Regions from separate parts of the Pseudoduganella sp. R-31 genome, predicted to be linked through region 2. Evidence: predicted binding sites of a transcription regulator. Region 2 holds the regulator's gene; each other region holds the start of a gene.
The links. The regulator LexA, encoded in region 2, represses DNA repair genes until DNA is damaged. The targets are predictions, from matches to a motif close to ACTGTATNNNNATACAGT.

Region 1 (6,121 bases), 860 kb from region 2:
TCAAGGTCGCCGGGCCGTATCCAAGCTGGCCGTGGATCTCCGTCGTGTCAGGGTTATCGAGGCCTGGGATGCGCCCCTTATAAACATAGGTCAGCACGCCCGCGTCGTAGCTGACATCTGCCGTCAGTTGGCCGCGCTTGCCGCCGTAGATATCCAGCTCCACGCGGCCGGCCCCACCGGCATCGCGCGTCCAGTTGATGGCCGATGCCCAGGCGCCCGCGTACCAGCCTGTCCCCCTGTCGGCAAGATCGGCGCCGGCCTGCAACGCGGGCTGCAGGCGCGATTGCGAGATCCCGCGATAGCGGTAATCGCTGGCCAGCGCAGCGTTGAAGCTCAGATCATTGGCAAAGGCAGGAGCGGACAGCATCGCCGCCGCCAGGAATAACGCGTTCTTCATACATTCGCTTTCGTCAAAAAGAAGGTGACGAAAGCGTATCGATCGGCGCGTAAAAACGGTCTAAATAGAAGGCAGCGACAAATCAACGCCGCATAAAAATACCTACAGCCGCATGAATTTGCGCAGCACCGCCTGCACCTGGTGTTCAGCCAGCGGCTTGTCCAGCATGCCGGCGGCGCCGGCGGCACGTCCGCGCGTCAGGTCGTAGTCGTGGGCCGACTGCACCAGGAAGATCACTTCGGGTTGCGCCTCCAGGCTGCGCAGTTGGGCGCACAGCAGGTAATGGTCAATGATCGGGGCGGCGAAGTCGATCAGTACCACAGCCACCGGCTGCTGGCGGCAATGCGTCAGCGCTGCCACACCGTCCACCGCCCACAGCACCGCAGTGCCGAACTGTTTCAGGGACTGGCCCAGCTGCTCGCTGAAATTGGCGTTGGCATCGACGCACAGCACGGCGCCCTCGCGGCGCGGCTTGCGCATCTTTTCATAGACAGCGGGATCGGTCAGATCGAGGTCGAGCCGCTCGCGGCGCCGACGCTCGGGTACCAGCGAATCGACGGAAGCCGACAGGCCGGCCAGCACGTCGGCGCGGCGCTGGAGCAGGCGGCCCAGTTCCGCATACATGGCGCTCCACTGCACTGGTAGCGGCAGGTTCGGATATGGCAGGAGCACGCCGGTCGCTCCCAGCACCAGCGCCGGCCGGATGTCGCCTGCAGCCAACGATGCGATGGCTGCCAGCGCTTTCAGTTCCGTGCCGTTGGCCAGGTAAATATCAGGGTCCTGCAGGCTGTCTTCGGTCAGGCAGAGATAGGCCGGTCCGTCGGCGGGCGCCTTGGCCAGTCCCAGCGCGAGCGCGCGCTCGGCTTCCTGGGGGAAGCCGACCAGCCTGACTGCGAACGGGCGCCGATCTGTAGTCATAAAACCCATTTTAACGCTGCGATTCCCTTGCGCCACCGGCCGTAGCGGATAGAATGCGCAAGCATGCGATCCGTCAAACCGGAAAATACTGTATACAATCACAGCACTTTGCATTACCAATAACACGTATGGCCACTAAAAAACCAGTTTCCGACTACAGCGAATCATCTATCCGCGTCCTCAAAGGACTGGAACCCGTCAAGCAGCGCCCGGGCATGTACACCCGCACCGAGAACCCGCTGCACATCATCCAGGAGGTGATCGACAATGCCTCGGACGAAGCATTGGGCGGCCATTGCAAAAACATCATCGTGACGCAGAATGCCGACGGTTCCATCACCGTCGAAGACGACGGCCGTGGTATTCCGGTCGGCTTGCATCCTGAAGAAAACGTGCCGACGGTGGAAATCGTCTTTACCCGCCTGCACGCGGGCGGCAAGTTCGACAAGGGCTCGGGCGGCGCTTACGCCTTCTCGGGTGGCTTGCACGGTGTCGGCGTATCCGTCACCAACGCGCTGTCCAAGCGCCTGGAAATTGCAGTGTGGCGTAAAGACGACGCCGGCAACGGTTTCCACCAGATCGCCTTCGAACACGGCGACCTGGTCGAGCCATTGAGCTCCCAGCCGGCGCCGAAGGATGGCAAGAAGTCCGGTACCCGCGTGACCGCCTGGCCGGATGCGAAGTATTTCGATTCGCCGCTGATCTCGCAGGTCGAGCTGCAACGCCTGCTGCGCTCCAAGGCCGTGCTGCTGCCCGGCGTATCGGTCACGCTGAAGAATGCCAAGACCGGCGACGAACAGACCTGGATGTACAAGGACGGCCTGCGCGGCTACCTGAACGAGCAACTGGCGCAAACCACCTCCGGCGGCGAAACCCTGATCCCCCTGTTCGAGGGCGAGCAGTTCGCCACCCCTGATGCGGAAGGCTTTGCCGAAGGCGAAGGCGCGTCCTGGGTGGTGGCATGGACCGAGGAAGGCGCCGTGGTGCGCGAATCCTACGTCAACCTGATTCCGACCCCGAACGGCGGCACCCACGAATCGGGCCTGCGCGAAGGCCTGTTCGGCGCAATGAAGAACTTCGTCGAGCTGCACTCGCTGCTGCCGAAAGGCGTGAAGCTGCTGCCGGAAGACGTGTTTGCCCGCGCTTCCTTCGTGCTGTCGGCCAAGGTGCTGGACCCGCAATTCCAGGGCCAGATCAAGGAGCGCCTGAACTCGCGCGATGCGGTGCGCCTGGTATCGACCTTCTCCAAGCCCGCGCTGGAACTGTGGCTGAACCAGCACATCGACTACGGCAAGAAGCTGGCGGAGCTGGTGATCAAGCAAGCCCAATCGCGCCTGCGCTCCGCGCAGAAGGTCGAGAAGAAGAAGTCGTCAGGCGTGGCTGTATTGCCGGGCAAGCTGACCGATTGCGAATCGGACGAAATGACCCGCACCGAATTGTTCCTGGTCGAGGGCGACTCGGCGGGCGGTTCGGCCAAGATGGGCCGCGACAAGGAGTTCCAGGCCATCCTGCCGCTGCGGGGCAAGGTGCTGAACTCCTGGGAGACTGACCGCGACCGCCTGTACGCCAACAACGAAATCCACGACATCGCGGTGGCGATCGGCGTCGATCCGCACAATCATGGCGATTCGCCTGACCTGTCTGGCCTGCGTTACGGCAAAATCTGCATTCTCTCCGATGCGGACGTCGACGGCTCCCACATCCAGGTGCTGCTGCTTACCCTGTTCTTCCGCCACTTCCCTGCCCTGATCGACAAGGGCCACATCTGCGTGGCGCGTCCGCCGCTGTACCGCGTTGACGCACCGGCGCGCGGCAAGAAGCCGATCCAGAAGCTGTATGCGCTGGACGACGGCGAACTGGTGGCCATTGAAGACAAGCTGCGCAAGGACGGCTTGAAGGAAGGCTCCTGGACCATCTCCCGCTTCAAGGGCCTGGGCGAGATGAACGCCGAGCAGCTGTGGGAAACCACCATGAACCCGGACACCCGCCGCCTGCTGCCGGTGTCGCTGGGCGATTTCGACCACAGCTACTCCTCCTCGCGCTTCAATATGCTGATGGGCAAAGGCGAAGCCGCCGCCCGCCGCGCGTGGATTGAAGAACACGGCAACGAAGTGGAAGCGGATATCTAAAACCGGTAAAGCAGTGTCTGACCCGCGGGGTCAGACACTGGTACGCGACCGGTGCGGGCCTGGTGTCTGACTCCGCGGGTCAGACGGGACGGCCACCCGGCCGAATTACCAGTTAGAAAGTAAAAACTATGACTCAAGCAAATCTCTTTGACGAACCAACCCCGGAACTGCCGCCAAATGGCGGCAGCGGCGGTGATGACGGCGGCGAATCGCTGACCCTTTCGACCTTCGCCGAGCGCGCCTACCTGGATTACGCCATTTCCGTGGTCAAGGGCCGCGCCCTGCCGGACGTGTGCGACGGCCAGAAGCCGGTGCAGCGCCGCATCCTGTACTCGATGAATGAACTGGGCCTGGGCCCGACCGCCAAGCCGCGCAAGTCCGCCACCGTGGTCGGCGACGTGTTGGGTAAATTGCACCCGCACGGCGACCAGTCGGTGTACGACGCGCTGGTGCGCATGGCGCAGGATTTCTCGCTGCGCTATCCGCTGATCGACGGCCAGGGTAACTTCGGCTCGCGCGACGGCGACGGCGCAGCGGCAATGCGATACACCGAAGCCCGCTTGACCCCGATCTCGCGACTGCTGCTGGACGAAATCGACCAGGGCACCGTGGACTTCATCCCGAACTACGACGGCTCGTACGAAGAACCGGCCCTGCTGCCGGCGCGCCTGCCGATGGTGCTGCTGAACGGCGCCTCCGGTATCGCTGTGGGCCTGGCGACCGAAATCCCTTCGCACAACCTGACCGAGGTGGCGAAAGCTGCCGTGGCGATGATCCGCAATCCGAAGATCAGCCACGCGGAACTGATGGAACTGATCCCGGGCCCGGACTTCCCTGGCGGCGGCCAGTTGATCACTCCGCGCGCGCAACTGGACGACATGTACGCGTCCGGCCGCGGCTCGATGAAGGTACGCGCTCGCTGGAAGATCGAAGAACTGGCGCGCGGCCAGTGGCAGGCAGTTGTATACGAACTTCCCCCAGGTACTTCATCGCAGAAGGTGCTGGAAGAAATCGAAGAGCTGACCAATCCAAAGGTCAAACTGGGCAAGAAAGCCCTATCGCCGGAACAGGTTGCGCTGAAGGGCCTGCTGCTTGGCCAGCTGGACAAGGTGCGCGACGAATCCGGCCGCGAGGCCGCTGTGCGCCTGGTGTTCGAGCCTAAATCGAAGAACCAGAACCAGACCGAGTTCATGCACATGCTGCTGGCGCACACCTCGCTGGAGACTTCAGCGTCGATGAACCTGGTGATGATCGGCGGCGATGGCCGCCCGCGCCAGAAAGGCATCAGCGAAATCCTGGGCGAGTGGATTGAATTCCGCTTCGCCACCGTGACCCGCCGCACCCAGTTCCGCCTGAACAAGGTCGATGAGCGCATCCACATCCTGGAAGGCCGCCAGATCGTCCTGCTGAACATCGATGAGGTCATCGCCATCATCCGCAATTCGGACGAGCCGAAGGCGGCGCTGATCGAACGCTTCAAGCTGTCGGACCGCCAGGCTGAAGACATCCTGGAAATCCGTTTGCGCCAACTGGCACGCCTGGAAGCGATCAAGATCGAACAGGAACTGGCCGAGCTGCGCAAGGAGCGCGAAGGCCTGCAGGACGTGCTGGACAATCCGTCCACTCTGCGCCGCCTGGTCATCAAGGAAATCGACGGCGACGCCAAGACTTACGGCGACGCACGCCGCACCCTGATCGAGGAAGCGCAGAAGGCTGTCGTTGAACAGAAGGTGGCCGACGAACCGGTCACCGTAATCATTTCCGAAAAAGGCTGGGTGCGCGCACGGTCCGGCGTCGGCCACGATCCTGCGCAGTTCACCTTCAAGGCCGGCGATTCGCTGTATGGCGCATTCGAGTGCCGTACGGTCGATACCCTGCTGGGCTTCGGCGACAACGGCAAGGTGTATTCCGTGCCCGTGGCCGCCCTGCCTAATGCGCGCGGCGACGGCGTACCGATTACCACGCTGGTCGACCTGTCGGGCGGCGCCCGCCTGCTGCACTACTTCGCGGGCAATGGCGACAAGCAGCTACTGCTGGCGTCCGATGCGGGCTATGGCTTTATCGCCAAGGCCGGCGATATGGTGTCGCGACTGAAGGGCGGCAAGTCGTTCATTACGCTGGATGAGGGCGCGAAGCCGCTGCCACCGACCGTGGTGGCCGATGGCGCGAGCGCGGTGGCGGTCATTTCCGAGAAATCGAACCTGCTGGTGTTCGGCATGGACGAGATGAAGGTGCTGTCCAACGGCGGCCGCGGCGTGATCCTGATGGATCTGGCCGACAAGGAGAAGCTGGTTGCTGCTTGCGCGATCACCGACAAGGGCGTGACCGTGCAGGGGATTGGCAATGCTGCGAAGGCGAAGGAAGACCGCATGGGGCCGACGGCACTGGCGCCGCACTTCGGCAAGCGCGCTCGCAAGGGCAAGCCGATGCCGGTGCGGATCAAGCCGACTGGGTTGGCGCCGAACACCTGAACCGGCAACCTAGTGTCTGACCCGCAGGGTCAGACACTGTAACGCGGCGGCCGCAGGCCAAGTGTCAGACCCTATGGGTCTGACACTGGTTTACCGGTTTAGCGCGGGGCGTACAAGTCAATTGTCTCCTGCACCGCATCGCTGCACACCGCGCAAAACTCCTCGCTGCGGTCAAACATCAGGCACTGTTGCTGCGAACGATAGTA
Region 2 (6,121 bases):
GACTTTTCCACTGCGAAGCCAGCTTTGGTCAGGGCTTCAGCGATGTCGAAGTTGGTCACGGAACCGAACAGGCGGCCGTCAACGCCGGCTTTCTGCGACACGGTCACGGTCATGCCGTTCAGCTTCTCGCCTTGGGCTTGGGCAGCAGCCAGCTTGGCGGCAGCAGCTTTTTCCAGTTCGGCGCGCTTGGCTTCGAATTCAGCAACAGCAGCAGCGGTAGCGCGGCGTGCCAGTTTCTGAGGGATCAGGAAGTTACGGGCGTAGCCGTCTTTCACTTTCACCACGTCGCCCAGGTTGCCGACGTTAACAACTTTTTCCAGCAGGATGATTTGCATATTAATTCTCCAGGATCTCTGATCTGATCGCTAATTAAGCGTGGTGCAGATCGGTGTATGGCAGCAGGGCCAGGTAGCGGGCGCGCTTGATCGCGGTGTCAACTTGGCGCTGGTAGTGCGCCTTGGTGCCGGTCAGGCGTGCTGGCATGATCTTGCCGTTTTCCTGGATGAAATCTTTCAGGGTGTCTACGTCTTTGTAGTCCACTTGCTCAACGCCAGCGGCGGTGAAGCGGCAGAACTTCTTGCGCTTGAACAGTGGGTTTTGTTGCTTGCGCTTTTCTTTCAGCTTGAGCTTGTTTTTGTCGAACTTTTTACCGAATGCCATTTTAGGCTCCTGTATTTAAAAATTGCGCTGTTTAGACAGCACGAAAATCAATGATGTGAAACACCAGGGTTCTGCTATTGCGGTTCTTCTTGGCCAGGAAACCGGTGAACTCGTACAAGCCTCCAAGGGGCGCCTGACTGAATCGTTTTGACAACTCACCTGCCGCAACGGCAGGGACTTCAAACTCGGTCAGTCGGGCAATGCCTGCCTCTGTCTGCTGCGAACTGTGCTGCAAGCTTGCATTCACAATCGGCAGGCCGGCCGGGGTGTATCGAATCTCATCCCGTTCGGCGATCAGGGCGGTAACCCGGAGCTGGTTGTACAGACCGTCTCCTGTCAGGAATTAGGCCGCTGCAGGAGCTGCTGGGGCTTCGGCGCGATGGCTCTTGGCCGCGTCTTCACGCTGGACCGACTTCATCATCGGGGAAGGAGCGGTTTCCGCTTTCTTCATCTTGACGGTCAGGTGACGCAGCACGGCATCATTGAATTTGAATGCGGTTTCCAGCTCAACCAGGGTCTCGTTGTCGCATTCGATGTTCAGGCAGATGTAGTGTGCCTTGGCCAGTTTCTGGATCGAGTACGCCATTTGACGGCGGCCCCAATCTTCAACACGGTGCACGTTACCGCCGCGCGAGGTCACGCTGGTCTTGTAACGTTCGATCATCGCGGGCACTTGCTCGCTTTGGTCCGGGTGGACGATAAATACGATTTCGTAGTGACGCATTAATAACTCCCTTAAGGACTGTGAATATAGCCCACCCCGGCGTCAAGACGGGTGTGGGAAGAGGTAAGCCCGCAAGCATAGCAGACTTTGCCGGCCGGCTCAAGGTTTACTGATGGCGCGCAAAGCCCCCTGCCCGCTGGGCTGGCATGCCGGGGCATGGACCAGTCGACGCCGCCTGGAAGCTGCGCCCTTGCATTGCTCCAGGTAAGAACCCTGGATGACGCGCTGCTTGCCTGCGGCTTAATCGCCTGAGGCTTCGCCCCTCGCCGCCATGGCAGGCTGCGTCGCCTCAGACGATTGCAAGATCCCGGCGAGGAACCCGAGCCCGGCCGCCAGCCAGACCAGGGAGGCGACCACATCAAACGTCCACACACGATCGGGGAATTTGTACAAGTAAGGCACCACCAGCAGCCCGCGCAGCAGGCAAATCGCAGCAATCGTGCCCTGCGCCATTTGCGCAAATGGCAACCAGCGCAAGCGCCCTGCGCCAGCCAGCGCATACAAGGAGCAGATCAACATCAAGGCCCCTATGACTACCGCGCCAGCCGGCGCGAACCACGTCCCGGCGCGGGCTGATGCAACGACCTTGGGCGGCGCCTGCAGGAAGGCATACCACTCCGGCCCCAGCCAAGGCGCCGCGAAATGAATCACGGCACCGAACAAGGAAATCCCCGCCGCCAGCAAGAAAGCAAACCGTCCCATCCTGCCCTCCAATGGTTGTCGAAACATTATTAAGCCGAATATTTTCTGTCATTGCAACAAATTTGCTTGCAATTCCTTTCATACTGTACAAAAATACAGACTGTCTATATCCACAGTTCACCATAGCGCCATGATCAAGCTCACAGCACGACAAGAACAGATCCTCAACCTGATCAAGGATGCGATCGACAGCACCGGCTTCCCGCCTACCCGCGCCGAAATCGCGGCGGAGCTTGGCTTCAAGTCCGCCAATGCTGCAGAAGAACACTTGAAAGCCCTGCAACGCAAGGGCGCCATCGAAATTACCGCCGGCACCTCGCGCGGCATTCGCCTGACCGGCAACTTCGGCGGCCCGGCGACCGGTGCAGCAGCGCCGCGCCCGGCCGCTCGTGCCAATGTCGAATTCGACGACATGCCAGCCGTCCCGGCCGGCATGCTGGTTTCCCTGCCGCTGATCGGCCGCGTCGCCGCCGGCTCGCCCATCCTGGCCCAGGAAAACCTGGAGACCACCTACAGCGTCGACCCCAAGCTGTTCTCGGCCAAGCCGGACTTCCTGCTGAAGGTGCGCGGTGAATCGATGCGCGACATCGGCATCATGGACGGCGACCTGCTGGCCGTGAAAAAGACCGACAGCGCCCGCAATGGCCAGGTCGTGGTGGCCCGCATCGGCAACGATGTCACCGTCAAGACCTACCGCAAAACCGGCAGCAAGATCGAACTGCTGCCGGAAAATCCGGACTTCAAGGTGATCACAGTGACCGAAGAAGACGACTTCGCCCTGGAAGGCCTGGCCGTTGGCCTGATGCGAACCTGGCACTAAGACCGTCCTGCGCTCGGGGTGCGACGTGCGCCCTGGGCCTTTCTCCCGCGCTGGCCCGGCTGGCGCAATCCCTGCCCCTCCGCTGGCCAGCATGCCGTTTTAAGCCAGCCTGCGCCCCCATTTCTGCATTCTGTCGCACTCGGGTTCCATGACAAGGGCCGCTCGAGTTATCCTTCTTGCATCGAAAAAAGGAGAGGAGATCACATGCACGTCCGCCGTATCAGCTCGATCCTGTGCGCCTTGGCGCTGTCCATTTCCACCGCATACGCCGCCGCCCCGCAACAGCAGTTCGCCAACATGGGCGACCTGCAGCTTGAAAACAAAGCCACCATCAACGATTGCTCGATCGGCTACCGTACTTTCGGCACCCTCAACGCTGACAAATCAAACGTCATCCTGTTCACGACCTGGCACACCGGCACCAGCCGCGATGCGGCAGGGATGCTGCAAAGCGGCGCCCTGTTCGATCCGGCGCCATGGTACGTGATCGTGGTCGATGCACTGGGCAATGGCGTATCCTGCTCCCCTTCAAACAGCAAGACCCAACCAGGCCCCTCCTTTCCGCAGTTCTCGGTACGCGACATGGTCGCCAGCCAGCACAAGCTCCTGACCGAAAAACTGGGCATCAAGCACCTTCACGCCGTCATGGGCTACTCGATGGGCGGCATGCAGGCCTTCCAATGGGCCGCCAGCTACCCGGGCTTCATGGACGTAGCCATTCCCATCGCCGGCACACCGCGACTGACATCGTCCGACATGCTGTTCCTGCGCATCGTTGAAAAGTCGGTACTTGACGAGCCAGCCTACGCAGGCGGCCGCTATGCCCAGAACCCGCCGCTGCCGATGTATAACCTGCTGTTCGCAATGAACTTCGACAGCCCGGCGCATCGCAGCGCACGCACCGCGCCGAAGGACTTTGAAAAATTCTTCCGCGAGAGCCAGGCCTCCGATCCTGACGGCACTGACGCCAACAATTCCCTCTGGCAGATCCGCGCTGTACTGGGCCACGATATCGCCCAGGGCGGCAAGCTGGAAGACGCGGCGCCGCGCATCAAGGCGCGACTGGTCCCGATCAATGCAGCCCAAGACCATTTGGTCAACCCTGGGCCGGCAATCGCCTTCTCCAAGCTGCGCAAGGAAGAAGCCACCGTGCTTGACACCGACTGTGGCCACGCAGCGCTGCGCTGCGCCATGCCTGCCATGAAGGCCATTGTGGAAAAAGCGCTACGCTAAACCTGCAGCCTGTCTAGCCAATCCTGCATTTCGTCGCAGCCACGCTCCCCGGGTGGCTGCGCTCACTTACAGTCACAAAAAGCACACCACAACCGGGGAGATTTGATGTTCAAGCCTTTCTGCATCGCAGCTGCGATGCTGGCGGCGCAATCCGCGTTCGCCTTCGACAACCAGGCCAACCACTACCGCCTCAGCATCGACAAGGATGCCAAACGCGCCCACGTCGAAGCCGACGTCTGGGTCGAGGGCCGCGACCTCGCGCTGTTCAACTGCATGCCGATACCGCAGCTCAAAAACGGCCAAGCCGACCTGATCGAAAAACTGCAAGTGCACGACATGGCCGGCAATGCCGTCGTCCTGAAAGACAAGGGCGAAGGCGAATACGACGTGGACGGCGACCGCCGCCTGCGCCTGTCTTACGACATCCGGCTGGAGCACGACAAATACCAATGGCCGGGCGGGAACGAAGAAGTGTCCTATCACACCGACGAAGGCTTGATGTCGGTCGGCTATCCATTGTTCATCGTCCCCGGCGAGAAAATGCTCGGGCAAACCGAAGTCACATTCGACCTGCCGATAGGATGGAAAGCCAATACGCCTTGGCGCAGCACCGGCAAGCCGGGCACCTTTTTGGTCGAGTCGCGGCGTGAACTGGTGAACAACGCCTTCTTCTTCGGCACGGCTCACGCGGAAACCTTCAAGGCGGGCGGTGTTGAAATGACGCTGGTGATGGGCAAGCAGTACTGGAAGCGTCGCGACGCCTTCATCTCCATGATCGACAAGCAGATGAACAGCTACCAGAAGCTGTATGGCCGCGGACCGGTCGCCGACCGCTTCCTGATCGTGATCAACCAGGGCGATAGCGGCGACGGCGGTGCGTTTGCCGGCTCCTTCAGCCAATACCTGAAAGACGACGGCAGCGAAGTCGCCCGTCCGATCTGGGGCAAGGTAATGGCGCACGAACTGGCCCATTTCTGGGATGGCCACTCGCTGGTGCCGAAGAACGAAAGCGAGGAATGGTTCAAGGAAGGGGTGAACGACTACGTCACCGTGATCACCATGGCGCGCAACAAGCTGATGGACCGCAGCATGCTGATCCAGCAGCTGGAAAATCTCGCACGCGGCCAGAACGTCGCGCGCAACGTGCAAGGCTTGACCGTCACCGTACGCGAAGCGGTGAAGGACAAGCACCGCAACTGGCTGCTGGTCTACGGCGGCGGCACGATCGCCGGCCTGGCGATGGACGTCGAACTGCGCAAGGCCAGCAAGGGCAAGGTCAGCCTCGACACGCTGCTGAACGAGATGTACAAGGAGTTCGGGCACAAGGGCAAGCAATACGACCAGGCCGATATTGTCCGCATCGGCAAGGCGATCAGCGGCGTCGACCTCGACCCGCTGCTGAACAACATCGTCGCCACCAGCAAGGCGCCGGATCTGAGCCCGCTATTCAAGGAGATCGGCCTGCGCCTTGAGCAATTCGGCATGCTGGAAACCTACCTGCTGCGCGACCCGGCCGCGACAGTGGAGCAGAAAGCCCGCTTCAGCGCCATCTTCGGCGTCCCGTACTAAATAAAAGTCGGGGTCAGGTCTGGCAATCCGCCACGTTTTTCGCATGGCGAAAAACGTGGCGGATTGCCAGACCTGACCCCGACTTTCGTCTCTTAATCCAATGCGTTCTTGAAGTCGGCGATCAGGTCGGCGGTATCTTCGATGCCGACGGAGACGCGAATCAGGCTCTCGGCGATACCCATCGAAGCGCGGCGTTCGGGGCCCATCTCGTAGAAGATGGTGTGCGAGACCGGGATCACCAGCGTACGCGTGTCGCCGAGGTTGGAAGTCGGGATCGCGAGCTTCAGCTTGTTGAGGTAGTCGAAGCAGTCGATGCCCTCCTTCAGCTCGAAGCTCAGCAACGAGCCGAAGTCCTTGAACAGCTCCGCTGCGATGCCATGCTGCGGGTGCGATTTGAGCCCCGGGTAGTACAC
Region 3 (6,121 bases), 1.1 Mb from region 2:
CCGCGTGGCGTTGCAGCTTGCGGGCGAGTTCGAGGCGGCTGTGCTCGCGCTGGCTGAGCAGGCGCAGGGCACGGGCTTTTAGGGTGGGTTTGGGGAGGGGCATCTGTTAAACCGGTAAACCGATGTCTGACCCGCAGGGTCAGACACCTTCTGATCTACGGCCTGTGGCTCCGGCATACCAGTGTCTGACCCTGCGGGTCAGACGGGACGGCCATCCGGCTGCCTTACCGGTTTTAGTCGACCGCGCGCAGCTTCGGCGCTTCTTCGCCATCATCGGAAACGGCCGGCAGCTCACGCACGCCCAGCGCCGCACGTACCTTGTTCTCGATTTCACGCGCCAGTGCCGGACGCTCCTTGAGGAAGGAACGGGCATTGTCCTTGCCCTGGCCGATACGCTCGCCGCCGTAGCTGTACCAGGAACCCGACTTCTCGACGATCTTGGCTTCCACGCCCAGGTCGATGATTTCGCCTTCGCGCGAGGTGCCTTCGCCATACAGGATGTCGAAGTGGGCTTCCTTGAACGGCGGCGCAATCTTGTTCTTGACCACCTTGACCTTGGTCTCGTTGCCGATCACCTCGTCGCCCGACTTGATCGAGCCGGTACGGCGGATGTCGAGGCGCACGGAAGCGTAAAACTTCAGGGCATTGCCGCCGGTGGTGGTTTCCGGCGAGCCGAACATCACGCCGATCTTCATGCGGATCTGGTTAATGAAGATTACCAGGGTGTTGGTGCGGTTGATGGTGCCGGTCAGCTTGCGCAGCGCCTGGGACATCAGTCGCGCCTGCAGGCCCGGCAGGGAGTCGCCCATATCGCCTTCGATTTCGGCTTTCGGGGTCAGCGCGGCAACCGAGTCGACCACGATCAGGTCCACGGAACCGGAGCGCACCAGCGCGTCGCAGATTTCCAGGGCCTGTTCGCCGGTATCCGGCTGGGAGATCAGCAGCTCGTGCAGGTTGACGCCCAGTTTTTGGGCATACACCACGTCCAGCGCGTGTTCCGCGTCGATGAAGGCGCAGGTGCCGCCCATTTTCTGCATTTCAGCGATGGCTTGCAGGGTCAGGGTGGTTTTACCGGAAGATTCAGGACCGTAGATTTCCACCACACGGCCGCGTGGCAGGCCGCCTACGCCCAGCGCGATATCCAGGCCCAGGGAGCCGGTGGAGACAGTCTGCACTTCCTCGATCGGGGCGGATGCGTCCATGCGCATCACGGAGCCTTTGCCAAACTGCTTTTCAATCTGGGCCAGTGCGGCCGCCAGGGCCTTGGCTTTTTCCGATGCAGGTACTGCGCCTTTTTTGTCGTCCATGATGTTCTTTCGCGGGCTAAATGAATTGGGTCACTACGTTGTACAGGTGGTACTGTATAAAATTACAGTGCTTTTGACAAGCCCCTTTTTGCAAACTTTGCGAAAAGTCAAACGGCTGGAGTACAGTGTCCTTATGCGTATCCTATTAGCCGAAGATGACAGCGTCCTCGCGGACGGCCTGACGCGCTCCCTGCGCCAGTCCGGCTATGCGATCGACTGCGTAAAAAACGGGCAGGAGGCGGACACGGCCCTGTCCACCCAGGAATTCGACCTGCTGATCCTGGACCTGGGCCTGCCCAAGATGTCCGGGCTGGAAGTGCTGCGCCGCCTGCGCACGCGCGGCTCGCTGCTGCCGGTGCTGATCCTGACCGCCGCCGATTCGGTCGAGCAGCGGGTCAACGGCCTCGACCTGGGCGCCGACGATTACATGGCCAAGCCGTTCGCGCTGTCCGAGCTGGAAGCGCGGGTGCGCGCCCTGACCCGGCGCGGCCAGGGCGGCGGCTCCACCGTCGTCAAGCACGGCCCCCTCACCTACGACCAGGTCGGGCGCAGCGCCTATATCAACGAGCAGATGCTGGACCTGTCGGCGCGTGAACTGGGCCTGCTGGAAATCCTGCTGGCGCGCACCGGGCGCCTGGTGTCGAAAGAACAGCTGGTGGACCACCTGTGCGAATGGGGCGAAGAGGTCAGCAACAACGCCATCGAGGTGTACGTGCACCGCCTGCGCAAGAAGATTGAAGTGGGCGGCATCCGCATCGCCACCGTGCGCGGGCTCGGCTACTGCCTGGAGAAATTCAACCCGCCGCAACCGCCGGCTGCACCGTGAACGGCGAGCAGCAGGCCGCCGACTGGGACCATGCCCCGGCCGCCGAAGAGAACGAGATCCAGCACTCGCTGTTCGGCGAGATCCTCGACTGGATGCTCGCTCCCCTGCTGCTGCTGTGGCCAATGAGCATCGCCATCACCTACCTGGTGGCGAAGTCGATCGCCAACCAGCCCTTCGACCATGCGCTGGAAGACACCGTCACCGTGCTCACGCAGCAGGTGCGCGAAGTGGCCGGCGTGATTCCCCGCCTGCCCGGCCCGGCGCGCGACATCCTGCGTGCCGACGACGTGGACAATATCTATTACCAGGTCAGCAGCCCGACCGGCGCCCACGTCGACGGCGACCGCGACCTGCCGCCGCCGCCGAAGCAGGATCCCGAGCTGCAGGACATCCGCGCCGGCGCGGTCCTGTTCCGCAACTCCACCCTGCACGGCACGCCGATCCGCATCGCCTGGACCTGGGTCAACCTGGAAGAAGACAAGGCGCAGCCGCAGCGCCTGGCCCTGGTGCAAGTCGGCGAAACGCTGGAAAAGCGCGCCAAGCTGGCCAATGAAATCATCAAGGGCGTGATCCTGCCGCAGTTCATCATCCTGCCGATCGTGCTGGCCCTGGTGTGGTTTGCGCTGTCGCGCGGGCTGCTGCCGCTGCGTGAACTGCAGGAGCGCATCCGCGCCCGCCCGTCGGACGACCTGAGCCCGATCCCGCCGCGCCAGGTGCCGGAAGAAATCACGCCGCTGGTCAAGTCGCTCAATGAAATGCTGGAGCGCCTCAAACTGTCGATCGATTCGCAAAAGCGTTTCATCGCCGACGCTGCGCACCAGATGAAAACCCCGCTGGCCGGCATGCGCACCCAATCGGAACTGGCGCTGCGCCAGACCGACCAGGCCGAGGTGCACCGTTCGCTGGAACAGCTGGCCAAGTCGTCGCAGGCGGCCACCCGCCTGGTCAACCAGCTGCTGGCACTGGCACGCGCCGAGAACCAGCCGCAGGCCGGCACCGCGATGGAGCCGCTGGAGCTGGGCGAAGTGGCGCGCAGCACGGTGCACGACTGGGTGCAGGCGTCCTTCAACTACGGCATCGACCTTGGCTATGAACCGCCGACCGAGGACGTGCCGATTTCCGGCAACGCGATGATGCTGCGCGAGATGCTGTCCAACCTGATCGACAATGCCTTGCGCTACACGCCGCGCGGCAGCGCCGTCACGGTGCGCGTGCGCCGCACAGGCAGGCATGCCCTGCTCGAAGTAGAAGACAACGGCCCCGGCATCCCGGCGGCGGAACGCGGCCATGTGTTCGAGCGCTTCTACCGCATCCTGGGCAGCAATACCGAGGGCTCCGGCCTGGGCCTGCCGATCGTGCGCGAAGTGGCGCAGCAGCACGATGCGGAAGTCGACCTGTTCGCCAACCCGCGCACCACCGACCCGAAATATCCGGGCTGCCTGTTCCGCGTGACGTTCCCGCTGCGCGTGCCGGACACGCCGCCCGAAGAAGAAGAGGTACCGCATTTTGGATAAGCTCGAGCGCCACTGGCGCCGCGTACGCCGCATGACCGGCTGGCTGCTGGCCACCTGGCTGCTCACCACGTTCTGCATCATTTTCTTCGCGCGCGAATTGAGCGGGCTGTCGATCTTCGGCTGGCCGCTGTCGTTCTACCTGGCGGCGCAAGGCGCTTCGCTGATCTACCTTGCCATCATCGGCTTCTATGCCTGGCGCATGCGCGCGCTGGAGCGGCGCTATAGAAGCGAGCAGTTGCGCGAAAGCGGGGGCCAGGCATGAGGACGCCCTTCTTCCGCAAGCTGCAGCGCTACTACACGATCTTTACCGGCTGCTTCGCCATGTTCCTGCTCGCGCTGGCGATGCTGGAAAAGGAAGGCATGCCGCGCCTGTGGATCGGCTACCTGTTCATGTTCGCCACCATCATCCTGTACGCGGCGATCGGGGTGATCAGCCGCACTTCCAACGTGGCGGAGTATTACGTGGCGGGAAGGCGAGTGCCCTCGCTGTTCAACGGCATGGCCACGGCGGCCGACTGGATTTCGGCCGCGTCCTTCATTTCGCTGGCCGGTGGCCTGTACCTGCACGGCTTCGACGGCCTGGCCTACATCATGGGCTGGACCGGCGGCTACTGCCTGGTGGCGCTGCTGATCGGGCCCTACCTGCGCAAGTTCGGCCAGTACACGATCCCCGACTTTTTCGCGGCGCGCTACGGCGGCGGCTACAACGGCCGCGCCGTGCGGCTGATGGCTGTCGGCGCCACCATCATCGTTTCCTTCACCTACGTGGTGGCGCAGATCTACGCTGTGGGACTGATCGCTTCGCGCTTTACCGGCGTCGATTTCTCGGTCGGCATCTTCCTCGGCCTGGCGTCGATCCTGGTGTGCTCCTTCCTGGGCGGCATGCGGGCCATTACCTGGACGCAGGTGGCGCAGTACATCATCATCCTGGTGGCCTTCCTGATGCCGGCCATGTGGCTGGCGGTCAAGCACGGCGGCAATCCGGTACCGCAGGTCGCCTACGGCAAGCTGCTGCCCAAGCTCAGCGCACGCGAGACACAGCTGGCGCGCGACGAGAAAGAGGCCGAGGTGCGCGAAGTGTTCCTGCAGCGCGCCGACGATTTCGGCGTGCGGCTGCACGGCTTGCCCGCCTCTTGGGATTCGGGCCGGCTCGAGGCGCAGCACAACCTGGACATGGTCAAGCAGCGCAATGGCTCGCTGCTGGAAATCCGCGCTGCAGAACGGGCACTGGCCAACTATCCGAAAACCGTGGAAGACGCGGCCGTCGTGTGGACCGCGCAGCGTAACTACAACCTGGCGCGCGGACGCGAACTGGTGAAGCACGCCGAGCCTTTTCCCGGCGCCGACCGCGAGCAGTCGGACCAGAAGCGCAACAACTTCCTGGCGCTGGTGTTCTGCCTGATGGTGGGCACGGCGGCCCTGCCGCATATCCTGATGCGCTCCTACACCACGCCTTCGGTGCAGGCGACGCGGGTGTCGGTGTTCTGGACCCTGTTCTTCATCCTGCTGGTGTACCTGACCATCCCGGCGCTGGCGGTGCTGGTCAAGTACGACATCTACAGCTCGCTGGTGGGCAGCGACTTCGCCCACCTGCCGACCTGGGTCTCCTACTGGGCCAATGTGGACAAGACCAGCCCGCTGCTGTCGATCAGCGACATCAACCTGGACGGCATTGTGCAGCTGGCGGAAATCCAGATCGACAGCGACGTGCTGGTGCTGGCCACGCCCGAGATTGCCGGCTTGCCGTATGTGGTGTCGGGACTGGTGGCGGCAGGCGGGCTGGCGGCAGCGCTGTCGACCGCCGACGGCCTGCTGCTGGCGATCTCGAATGCGCTTTCGCATGACGTGTACTACAAGATCGTCGACCCGCAGGCATCGACCCAGAAGCGGGTGACGATTTCCAAGCTGCTGTTGCTGGCTGTGGCCTTCATTGCCGCCTATGCCGCCTCGACCAAGCCGGGCGACATCCTGTCCCTGGTGGGGGCCGCCTTCTCGCTGGCAGCATCGACGCTGTTCCCGGCCCTGGTGGCCGGCGTGTTCTGGCAGCGCGCCAACCATCAGGGCGCAATGGCCGCGATGGTGGCCGGCTTCTTCACCTGCCTGTACTACATGCTGCATGCCAACCCGGTACTGGGCGGCAGCCTCAGCGGGCAGTGGTTCGGCATTGCCGCCAATTCGGCCGGCGTGTTTGGCGTGCCGGCCGGCCTGGCAACGCTGGTGGCAGTCAGCCTGCTGACGCCGGCGCCGGATGCGCGCACCTTGTCGCTTGTGCGCCACATCCGCACGCCAGAATAAACGAATGTTACATTTGGCTAGTAGTTATGATTGCCAATAGAGTAACATTCGTTTCCTGTGAATATCCCATCGCACGCTCTGGAGATGCTGCTGCCGCAGCAGCATCCCCACTAGAAGCCTTCGCCGACAACCCCTGCATTCTTCTCCAATGATCAAGTATTTCCTGGCCGGACTGGCTA

Region 1: the regulator LexA is predicted to act here: its motif matches at 1,403-1,420, upstream of ACN9MY_RS27850 (DNA topoisomerase IV subunit B).
Region 3: the regulator LexA is predicted to act here: its motif matches at 1,359-1,376, upstream of recA (recombinase RecA).

The regions. Positions count from the first base shown of each region.
Region 1 covers NZ_CP183986.1:6,112,141-6,118,261, forward strand. Annotated here, with positions in the region: gene ACN9MY_RS27840 (TorF family putative porin) at 1-397, opposite strand, end outside; gene ACN9MY_RS27845 (response regulator) at 500-1,315, opposite strand; gene ACN9MY_RS27850 (DNA topoisomerase IV subunit B) at 1,444-3,444, shown strand; gene parC (DNA topoisomerase IV subunit A) at 3,573-5,915, shown strand; gene ACN9MY_RS27860 (M64 family metallopeptidase) at 6,014-6,121, opposite strand, start outside.
Region 2 covers NZ_CP183986.1:5,255,880-5,262,000, forward strand. Annotated here, with positions in the region: gene rplI (50S ribosomal protein L9) at 1-335, opposite strand, end outside; gene rpsR (30S ribosomal protein S18) at 370-660, opposite strand; gene priB (primosomal replication protein N) at 692-985, opposite strand; gene rpsF (30S ribosomal protein S6) at 1,004-1,384, opposite strand; gene ACN9MY_RS23920 (hypothetical protein) at 1,625-2,086, opposite strand; gene lexA (transcriptional repressor LexA) at 2,217-2,906, shown strand; gene ACN9MY_RS23930 (alpha/beta fold hydrolase) at 3,111-4,139, shown strand; gene ACN9MY_RS23935 (hypothetical protein) at 4,245-5,708, shown strand; gene ACN9MY_RS23940 (cystathionine gamma-synthase family protein) at 5,801-6,121, opposite strand, start outside.
Region 3 covers NZ_CP183986.1:6,317,992-6,324,112, forward strand. Annotated here, with positions in the region: gene recX (recombination regulator RecX) at 1-103, opposite strand, end outside; gene recA (recombinase RecA) at 234-1,307, opposite strand; gene ACN9MY_RS28910 (response regulator) at 1,441-2,133, shown strand; gene ACN9MY_RS28915 (sensor histidine kinase N-terminal domain-containing protein) at 2,130-3,647, shown strand; gene ACN9MY_RS28920 (DUF4212 domain-containing protein) at 3,640-3,909, shown strand; gene ACN9MY_RS28925 (sodium:solute symporter family protein) at 3,906-5,942, shown strand; gene ACN9MY_RS28930 (S9 family peptidase) at 6,091-6,121, shown strand, end outside.